Regions from separate parts of the Nonomuraea sp. NBC_00507 genome, predicted to be linked through region 1. Evidence: riboswitches for the same ligand, from Rfam matches in the RefSeq annotation. Region 1 holds a riboswitch; each other region holds the start of a gene.
The links. A riboswitch is a leader RNA that binds a small molecule or an ion and turns the genes downstream of it on or off. The one in region 1 is predicted to bind cyclic di-AMP.
Positions count from the first base shown of each region.

Region 1 (3,265 bases):
TGACCGTTGTGGCGGGCGTACTCCTCGATCATGTGGACGAGGATCCAGCGGTGCGTGCAGTCCCGACCGTTGCGGTCGCCGACGGCGTCCAGCGGCGTGGCGGCCGAGATGGCGCGGGCGCGCTCGATCTCGTCCTGCCACGTGGCGAACGCCTCCTCGGCCGAGGCGGTGTCGACGTCGTTGAAGTCGGCGTCGTTGTCGCGGTCCTTGTCCCACAGCTTGGGGATGTCCTCGCCGTTCAGCACGCGGCGGAACCAGGAGCGTTCGACGTGCGCCATGTGCCTGACCAGGCCGAGGAGGGACAGGGTCGAGGGCGGGGCCGAGCGCAGGCGCAACTGCTCGTCCGACAGGCCCGCGCATTTGACGGCGAGGGTGGCGCGGTGCCATTCGAGCCAGTTGTTGAGCACCGTCAGCTCGTCGCCGGTGAGGGGTGGTGGGGTGCGGGAGTCGATCATGAGCCCTGACTTTACCTTCGGCCTGGTGTGCGGCTTTCAGTGCATGGAGATGTGCACGTGGTCGAAGTGGTTCTCGGTGATGCTGCCGCGGTCCGACATTCCGCTCCAGCCCGAGCCGTGGTTGATGCGCTGCTTCCAGATCACGTACTTGATGCCGAGCTTGTCCATGTTCTTGATCGCCCACTCCGCGATCCGGTCGCCCAGCGCGAGGTTCGCGGCCGACGGCATCGAGCCTCCGGTGCTCATCATGAAGTCGCAGGCGCGTCCGAGCGGGTGCTCGCCGCCGGAGCCCGAGCGGAAGCAGCCCACCGTGTACGGCAGCGAGAAGTTCTTGCCCACCTGCTCGCGCATGAGCCGGGTGCGGGGAGTGATGTTGTCGGAGCCGGAGGGAAGCTCGGGAGCCCAGCTGCCGTCGGATTTGCGGCCGGTGCCGTACGGCACGAGGTCCTGGAGCTTCTTCTTGATGTCCTCGATGACGTCCTCGGCCTCGTCACGCTGCTTGTCCACCTGGGCCGCGTCCCCGCGGATCTCGGACGCCAGCGCGGCGGCGTCCTTGGCCGCCTTCTCCTTGTCGTCGCGGGCCTTGGCCACGCCCTGCACGAAGGCCTGCTGTTCGACGGTGAGCTGGTTGAGCACGGCCGCGCTGCCGCCGCTCGCGGGCAGCATGAAACCCGGCACCGGGGGGTTGCCGTTCTGGTAGCGAAGCCGGGCGATCTCGGCGACCCGCTGCTCGGCCGCGGCCAGCGTCTGCTCCGCGGTGGCGAGGCGCTCATTGGCCGTCTTGGCGGCCTGCTGGGCCTTGGCCAGCTCGACGCGCTTGAGGTTGTACTGCTCGATGAGCTTGTCGACCTTGCTGTTGAGCTGCTTGAGCTGGGCGCGGAGCTCGGACTCCGTCGGTTTGGGGGCCGCCGACGCCGAGGTCGCCGGGAAGAAGGCGACGGCGGCGGCGGTGATGAGGCTGATGGCAAGACTCGCGAGGGACGGCGAAGGGAGCGGAGCTCCCGAGCGAATCAGGGCAGCCGCCACGTAGATGTTTCCTCTCCCTCTGCCGGCCGGGTTAGCTGACGGGTTCGGGCATGGGAGATCCCTACCACCGAAGTGGATTCACCCCACGTGCGATGGGTCCCCGGCTCCCGGGCAACTCGCCCGGGATTAGGCGGGCACCGGCCGTTACGGCCGGTGCTTATCGGGATATTAGTGGTAGATCCCGAGTCATGCGACCTTAAGTAGAAATCTATTAGTGATCTACTCGTGATCGAAGCATGCGTGCGGCCTCCTCCGGCAGCACGTCGTTGACGAAGGCCCCCATCGCCGACTCCGACCCCGCCAGATACTTCAGCTTCTCCGGCGCCCGCCTGATGGTGAACAGCTCCAGGTGCAGGTAAGCCAGCTCACGGCCCTTCCGTACCGGCGCCTGGTGCCAGGCCGCGATGTACGGCATCACGACCCCGAACAGCCCGTCGAACGCCTTCAGCACCGACGTGTACAGCGGCGCGAACGCGGCGCGCTCCGCCTCCGTCAGCGCCGCAAGGTCGGGCACCTGCCGGTGCGGGTAGAGGTGCACCTCGAACGGCCAGCGCGCGGCGGCGGGCACGAAAGCCGTCCACAGCTCGTTGGCCGCCACCACCCGCGTGCCGGCGGCGCGCTCGGCGGCCAGCACGTCGGCGAACAGGTTTCCCTTGTAGCGAGAGGCGGCGCCCAGCTGCAGCTTGGTCCGCGGGGTGACGTACGGATAGGCGTAGATCTGGCCGTGCGGGTGCGCGAGCGTGATGCCGATCTCCGAGCCCCGGTTCTCGAAGCAGAAGACCTGCTCCACGCCCTCGATGGCGGACAGTTCGGCCGTGCGGTCGGCCCATGCCTCCATGACCAGCTCGACCTGGGCGTCAGACAACCGGGAGAAGGACGAGGAGTGCTCGGAGGTGAAGCAGACCACCTCACAGCGGCCCACGGCCGGACGGACCTCACTCAGCCCGCCCACTTCCCCATAAGTCCCGATATTTTCGGCAAAAGAGGGGAAGCGGTTCTCGAACACCACCACGTCGTAGTCGTACGCCGGGATCTCCGTCGAGCGCGTCTCCGACGACGGGCACAGCGGGCACTCGGCCGCCGTGCCGGTCGGCTGGTGCGTCCGCGTCTGCCGGTGCCCCGCGATCGCGATCCACTCCTCGGTCAGCGGGTCGTAGCGCAGCTCAGAGGCCACCGGCCGGGGGTCCAGCGACCGCCGGTCGATCGCGCTCCTGTCGGCGTCGTCCCGCCGGTCGAAGTAGATCAGCTCTCGGCCGTCGGCCAGGTTGGTGATGGTGCGCTTCAAAGCGAGCCCTCCGCGATGATCAGTTCCCCGGCCGTTTCGGCCAGATGCGTACGTGCTTCCTCCGGCAGCCCCGGGTCGCTGATGACCACGTCGGCCTCGCTCAGCTCGGCGATGGTGCTGATGCCCACCGTGTTCCACTTGGTGTGGTCGGCCGGGACGACCAGGCGGTTGGCGGCCGCCACCAGCTCCCTGTCGGTCTCGGACTCGAGCAGGTTGGGCGTGGTGAACCCGGCCCGCACGCTCATCCCGTGCACGCCGAGGAAGAGCGTGTCCACGTGCAGGCGGCGGATGGCGGCCACGGCCACCGGGCCCACTAAGGCGTCCGATGGCGTGCGTACGCCGCCGGTCAGCACCACCGTGCGGTCGGCGCGCGGATTGCGGTGGAAAACGTCGGCGACGGGGATGGAGTTCGTGATCACCGTGAGCTCGGGCACACCGATCAGGTGGTGCGCCAGCGCCCAGGTGGTGGTGCCCGCGGACAGCGCCACAGCGGTGCCGG
Region 1 covers NZ_CP107853.1:5,335,738-5,339,002, reverse strand. Annotated here, with positions in the region: gene OHA25_RS26025 (DinB family protein) at 1-455, opposite strand, end outside; gene OHA25_RS26020 (coiled-coil domain-containing protein) at 492-1,481, opposite strand; cyclic di-AMP (ydaO/yuaA leader) riboswitch at 1,488-1,624, opposite strand; gene galT (galactose-1-phosphate uridylyltransferase) at 1,693-2,766, opposite strand; gene OHA25_RS26010 (DeoR/GlpR family DNA-binding transcription regulator) at 2,763-3,265, opposite strand, start outside.

Region 2 (3,265 bases), 3.3 Mb from region 1:
ACCCGCAGGCGCCGCTCGACCGGCGCGAACGCCTCGCGGGACTCTCGGCGGTGGCGGCGCTGCTCGCCGGTCCGGCCGTCCTGGCCGCGGCCCCAGGCGTGGGCGCGTTTCTCGCCCACCATTGCCATTCCTTCCTCATCACGCTCTGATCTTCTACGAAGAGTGGTAGTAGCCGACTGTAGACTCGCGCCATGAGGTATGTGGGTCGGCGGCTGCGTACGGGCGCCGCAGGAGTCGTGCTGGCTGTAGCCCTGGCAGCCTGTGGCCAGGCGTCGCCGGAGCCCGGCGGAGCGGCTGAGCCGGACCTGGGCGTAGGACACGTTCACGGACTCGGCGTCGATTCCGCCGACGGCGCCCTCTACGTCGCGGGGCATTACGGGCTGTTCAAGGTCACGTCTCCGACCACCATGGCCCGGGTAGCCGACCGCAACCAGGACCACATGGGCTTCACGATCGCCGGCCCGAAGACCTTCCTGGCCAGCGGGCACCCCTCGGCCGAGGACGTCTCACCCGGGGTCCCGCCGCACCTCGGCCTCATCAAGTCGACGGACTCAGGGGTCACCTGGAAGTCGATCTCGGAGCACGGCTCCGCCGATTTCCACTCCATCCAGCCCGCCGGCGACAGCCTCTACGCATTCGACAGCCAGACGTCGAAGGTCTGGCGAAGCCTCGACGGCGGTGCCACCTGGACGCAGGGCACCGAGGAGAGGGTGATCGACCTCGGGGCGGGCGCTGACGAGCCCTCGCGCGTGTATGTGACGACGCCGGATGGGCTGAAGGTCAGCGAAGACGGAGGGGTGAACTTCACCGACGTGGCGAAAGCGCCCCTGCTCAGCCATGTGGACGCCCTCGCCGGCGGGTGGCTGGTGGGGCCGGGAGCCGACGGCAAGATTCACACCAGTCAGGACGGCGGCAAGACCTGGTCGGCCGCCGGCGCACTTCCCACCCAGGCGGTCGCGTTCACGGCCGTGGACCGGCAGCGCCTGCTGGTCGCCCTGGAGGACGGGACGGTGCTGGAGTCAAAGGATGGCGGCAAGACCTTCGCCACCGCATTCCGCGCCGCAAGCTGAGCCGCCGCCCGGCTAGGCGGCCAAACTCCGATGCCTGTCGCTCGTCCTTCGATGCCGCCCACCCGTCGAGGAGGATTGCGCGGATGGCCGCATCCTCGACCGCTTGATGATCAGGACGGCGCCGAGCAGCGCGGCGAGGGCGCCTGCCGGGACGGCCATCGTGTCTACGAGGGACATGGCCTCTGCTGGATTCGGCGCGATGACCGCCGCCGCGGCTTTCGGCGGCACGGCTTTCCCGAACGCGGCAGGCTGCTCCGGAGGTGAGTCCAGTTCGCCTTCGAGCATGAACACTTCCCTATCGTTGTCTCCCGCCTTCTCCTGCACCTTTCTCGGCAGCCCGTACCCTACGACCTTGCTCTGGTCGCGCTGCTTGCGCTTCAGCCATAGCTTGTCGACGTTGCCCTCGATCGTGGAGATCCGTTCGCCGTCGGCCCTCTCAACGATGCCCGCGTGATCGATGCCCTCGACGTTCTTGGAGCCGCTCCAGTCGTAGAAGACGATCGCACCCGGCTCCGGCGTGTCACTCCAGGCCCTTTGAGCCTTGAACCACTTCGCATGGTCGACGGTGTAGGCGAACTCGCCGACGTACTTCTCCACGCCCGCCTGGGTGGCAGCCCACGTGATGAACATGTCGCACCATGGAGCGGTCTTGAAATAGGGATCGCTTTGATCCACGTTGGCGTAATACCAGTCGCCGAACTTGGTGTAGCCGTTGCTCTGTTCCTGGTAGCCGAGATACTTCTGGGCAGCCTCAAGCAGGCCCTCAGCAATGGACGCCATGGGTCGGGGGAATGGCCCTTTCTCCTTGACCGCCTACCGGGTTAGCTGACGGATTCGGGCCAGGAGACGCCCTACCACCGCGTATGCGGCCGATTCACCCCGTGCGTGGATCGCTCCACGCGATTGGTTCCCCGGTTCCCGCCACGGCGGGATTGAGCGGCTGACCGGTCGCCTTCGGGAGAAGGCAGGTCACCCAGCCAGTACGACCCAGGGTAGTAGAGAACTTGACCTGATCGTGACGTAATGCCCAAAAGATCTGCCTGGAGGAGAACATTGGGCACCGCCCACCCACCGCGTCTATGCCGTGGTTACCGTGGGCTTCTCGCTCTTCTTACGGCGTTGCTCCTGCTGCTTGCGCCACCCGTACCGGGTCAGCCCCGACGGCTTGACCACGGAGAGGGTAGTGATCAAGAGCAACACCACGAGGCCGCCGAGGGAGTGCAGCAGTGTGCCGGGCGTGGCGCGGGGATCGGCGCCGGAGGCGGCGAACTCCGCCATAGCGCCGACCGTCTGCGTCTCCTTCAGCAACACAGCGGTGGCAACGACCGTGAGCAGGAACTTCACCAGTACCCAATAGTGCCGCAGCAGGCCCCACGGCGTTCCAAGCGACTGGAGGAGGCCAGTGGCCAGCGACGAGAGGGCCAGGGGGACGATGACGTACGAGACTGTCAGCTCCATCGCGAGGTATCCGCCTCGGACGGTCGCGACGTCCTGGCTGGTCACTGCAGCGACATCGAGTGCCGTGTACGCGGCGACCGCGCCGAGCCAGCCGACCGAGGAGGTGACATGGGCGATGAGGGCGGCCTTGCGGACGCCGGGGGACATGGTCATTTGTTGCCGCTCCCGGCCGGGGCCTGCTGATCTGTGACGCCGCTTCCCGCGGGCATGTGGCGTCCAGGTCCGTGCTCCCCGCCGAGGCCGGTGAGCAGCGTGATGGTGAAGCCCAGAACCAGGATGCCGATGACGATCCCGGCCGCTTTCACCCAGCGAGGCATGCGTGGGGGCGTCCTGCGCTCGGGAACGGGGAACAGGTCAGCCATGTTCGCGGTCCTTTCTCCTTGGGCCCACAGGTTTCGGGCGTCACGACGCCATGTGCGGGGCGTCGAGCGCCATGGCCACCAGTCCACAACGAACGGCCGAACCGCGAATCCCCTCAAGAGGAGATCCTTCGCGTCCCCACGGTGTGGACGAGGGTCACCCTTTGGGGGGATTCTCGGCTGATCCCGCGCGAGTAACCTCTAGGTTTGTGTCCTCGAAGACCATCGCATACCGGCTCTTCGCGGTCCGGCCAGTCTGGGGAGTGCTGTTCGACATCACGCTGACGATCGTCGTGTTCGTCGGTTCCCTGGCTCTGCTGGCGCATGGACTCGGGCTCCTTCCGCATCGCGGCATGGACGTCCCTCACGTTGGATCCG
Region 2 covers NZ_CP107853.1:8,590,219-8,593,483, forward strand. Annotated here, with positions in the region: gene OHA25_RS41400 (M56 family metallopeptidase) at 1-149, shown strand, start outside; gene OHA25_RS41405 (F510_1955 family glycosylhydrolase) at 192-1,070, shown strand; gene OHA25_RS41410 (CHAP domain-containing protein) at 1,083-1,850, opposite strand; cyclic di-AMP (ydaO/yuaA leader) riboswitch at 1,866-2,019, opposite strand; gene OHA25_RS41415 (hypothetical protein) at 2,148-2,681, opposite strand; gene OHA25_RS41420 (hypothetical protein) at 2,678-2,890, opposite strand; gene OHA25_RS41425 (sensor histidine kinase) at 3,097-3,265, shown strand, end outside.
Region 2: linked by a shared signal. The riboswitch ahead of OHA25_RS41410 (CHAP domain-containing protein) and the one ahead of OHA25_RS26020 (coiled-coil domain-containing protein) in region 1 are both predicted to bind cyclic di-AMP.

Region 3 (3,265 bases), 3.3 Mb from region 1:
AGGGCGTCGAACGGGTACGTGAGCTGACCGGAGGCGACGGCACCCACGCGGTGCTGGAGTGCGTCGGCACCGAAGAGGCGATCGTGACGGCTTTCGCCGTGGCCCGCGACGGCGGAGCGGTGAGCCGGGTCGGTGTGCCGCAGTATGAGCAGGTGCCGATGGGATTTGCCGAGTTCCTGCGCAACCTCACCCTGACCGGCGGGGTGGCGCCGGCTCGCGCGTACATCGAGGAGTTGCTTCCCGAGGTGCTCGACGGGACGATCGAGCCCGGCCGTGTCTTCGACCGCACGGTCGGCCTGGAGGACGTGCCGGACGGTTATCGGGCGATGGCCGCCCGCGAGGCGCTGAAGGTCCTCATCCGTCCCTGAGGGCCTTGGGGGTGGCGAACGGGGAGACGCCACCCCCGGCGTCCGCGACCGTGGGCCGAGGGGAGGGTGTCAGGCGGCGGGGCGGCCCAGGTCACGCAGCTCCTCGGTGGTCAGCGCGGAGACGTTCTCGTCGACCGGGACGTCGGTGTACTGGTGGATGGTCCACGACTTCCAGTCGGCGGGCGGGGTGAGCGCGCCCTTGGGCTTGCTGTAGTGGGCGACCCACAGCGGATACTCGGCCAGGCCCTTGCCGTAGGTGTCGGCGAAGTTCCAGCCGCTGTAGAACATCGGGGTGACCCCGGTCTTGGCCTTGACGTGCGACAACCACGCCTTCGCCCAGGCGTTGACCTCGCCGGCGGACTCGCCGTCGGTGGTCTCCAGATCCAGGACCAGCAGGTCGCCCTGCTTGGCGGGCTGGGAGTTCACCACGGACAGGAAGTGCTCCGCCTCGGCGATGGGGTCGTTGCCGGGGTGGCCGTAGTGGTAGGCCCCGCGCACGATCTGCTTCTTGTCGAGCTCGCGCCAGTGCCTGGCGAACGAGGCGTCACGGAAGCTCGTGCCCTCGGTGGCCTTGATGATGCCGAACTGGGCCGAGCTCGCGCTCCAGTCGTACAGCGGCTCGTGGTTGGAGATGTCCAGGCCGAAGGCCAGGGATCGGGACGCGGGCTGAGCCTCCTGCACCGGACTGTGCTCAGGGGATGAGGCGATGGCTGTGCCGACCACACCCGTGAGGGCGGCGGTTGCGGCCAGGATCGCGCCACCGACGGCGAGGCTGAGCGCCTTGGTGGGAAGGTCGAGACGGTTCTTGAGGGCCTTGAGGGAATGGGCGACTGCGGCAAGCCGGGGCTTGGGCATGGGGTATTGACTCCTTGTTTCCATGCCGCCTACCGGGCTCGCTGACGGGTTCGGGCGTGGAAGCGCCCTACGCGCGCAGAAAGATGGGGATCCCCGGCTCCGCGAGGCGCGGATTCGGCGGACGAACGCCATCCCAGAGATCCCCTCGGGACGCGCGGTCCGGTCAACAAAACGGCAACGACGGTGACGACAGCTCGCCACAACGTATACCGCGATTACGCAAAAGGTATATATCTATCCACAGATAGCGCAAGCGGGGCCCAATGCATTCCCGTGAGGCTATGACCAGGCACGCAGCGCTCGCCATGACGGTTCCTGGCCGGGCAGAAGTCGCCGTTGCCGGGCGCCTTTGGCAAACCCCGTCAACGGCCCGGAGTAGGTAAAAGATTTCGCCCCGATCGCCTATCTCATAGGGCATTCTGTTGCCTGCACCCCATCGGGGTTTGCATCTCTCTATGCCGTTCGCTTACCTTGAGGAATCAGGACGTACGCCTGGCAGTGCCGCGTAACGTCCTCCGTATTGCCGAGACCGCGTCTCATCGGCATGGACCTTCGAGTCCGTGACCATGACGCGGCCGCCGAATTCGCAATCTGCGGAACCGGGGACCCACTTCATCTGGGGTGAATCGGCGCGCTCGATACGAGCGCCCCGTAGGGCACTTCCACGCCCGAACCCGTCAGCTAACCCGGTAGGCGGCATGGAAGCTAGGAGCATTTTTCACCCATGGCCAAGAACGTCTTCGCTCGTGCCCTGACGTCCGCAAGCCTCTCCCTGGTCGCCGCCGGGATGACCGCGACCGTCGTCGCCGGATCCCCGGCCTTCGCCGCCGACCAGCAGTCCACGCAACCCGCGCGGTCCAACCTCCCCGCCTCCCAGGCCATCCCGCAGAAGGGCGCCGGCCAGGTGAGCGCCGACACCGTACTGAAGATCGCCGAGTCGCAGATCGGCGTGAGCGAGAACGCCGCCGGCGGCGGCACCCCCTTCCACAGCTGGTACATGTCCTCCCCGCGGGCAGCCGAGACCGTCGCCCGCGACGGCGGCAGCCTGCAGGCCTACGCCAACGCCCCGTGGTGTGCCATGTTCGTCTCCTGGGTCGGCGAGCAGGCCGGCGCGCGCCCCACGATGGGCTGGGACGCCTACACCGTCAGCTACGCCAAGTGGTTCCAGGCCAACAAGCACTGGGGCGCCGAGGCCAAGCCCGGCGCCGTCGTCTTCTACGACTGGAACGGCCAGGGCACCGACGGCATCGACCACGTCGGCATGGTCAAGAAGGACAACGGCGACGGCACCATCACCGCGATCGAGGGCAACACCGGAAACGGCAAGGTCGAGCAGCGCATCCGGCCCAAGGCCCACGTCGTGGGCTACGGCTACCCCGAGTACAAGGCCTGACCCCAAGGCAGGTCGCCAGAAAATAACGGGTGGTGCAGGAAAGACTCCTGCACCACCCGTTTTTTTTGCGCCCTTAACCACTCACCAGCCCAGTTCGTCGCATCCTTGGTGATCGGTCGGCTCGACCTGCAGGGTTGCGTGGGCGATGTGATGGCGGCGCAGCAGCACGTCGCGGGCCCGGTCCAGGACGGCGTGGTTGTCGTTCGGGTCGCTGGTGACCAGGTGGGCGGTGGCGACGTTCATGCCGGAGGTGAGCGTCCACAGGTGGAGGTCGTGGACGTCGCATACGCCGTCGATGGCGGACAGGTCGGCCGCGACCGCGGTGGCGTCGACGCCCTCCGGCACGTGCTGACCCAGCACGGCGAAGACCTGGCGGCCGAGGGAGACGGCGCGGACGGCGACGAAGGCGCCGATGGCCAGGGCGACGAGGGTGTCCCAGACAGGCTGGCCGGTGGTGGCGACGAGCCAGCCGGCGACGATGACGCCGACCGAGCCCGCGGTGTCGGCCACGACCTCCAGGTAGGCGCCCTTCACGTTGAGGCTCTCGGCGGCGCCCGACCGGAGGAGGAGGAGGGCCACGACGTTGACGATCAGGCCGATCGCGCCGACGACGAGCATCGGCCCGGAGGACACCTCGGCCGTGCCGCCG
Region 3 covers NZ_CP107853.1:8,644,003-8,647,267, reverse strand. Annotated here, with positions in the region: gene OHA25_RS41710 (zinc-binding dehydrogenase) at 1-368, shown strand, start outside; gene OHA25_RS41705 (glycoside hydrolase family 25 protein) at 438-1,223, opposite strand; cyclic di-AMP (ydaO/yuaA leader) riboswitch at 1,235-1,353, opposite strand; cyclic di-AMP (ydaO/yuaA leader) riboswitch at 1,790-1,934, shown strand; gene OHA25_RS41700 (CHAP domain-containing protein) at 1,948-2,616, shown strand; gene OHA25_RS41695 (cation diffusion facilitator family transporter) at 2,698-3,265, opposite strand, start outside.
Region 3: linked by a shared signal. The riboswitch ahead of OHA25_RS41700 (CHAP domain-containing protein) and the one ahead of OHA25_RS26020 (coiled-coil domain-containing protein) in region 1 are both predicted to bind cyclic di-AMP.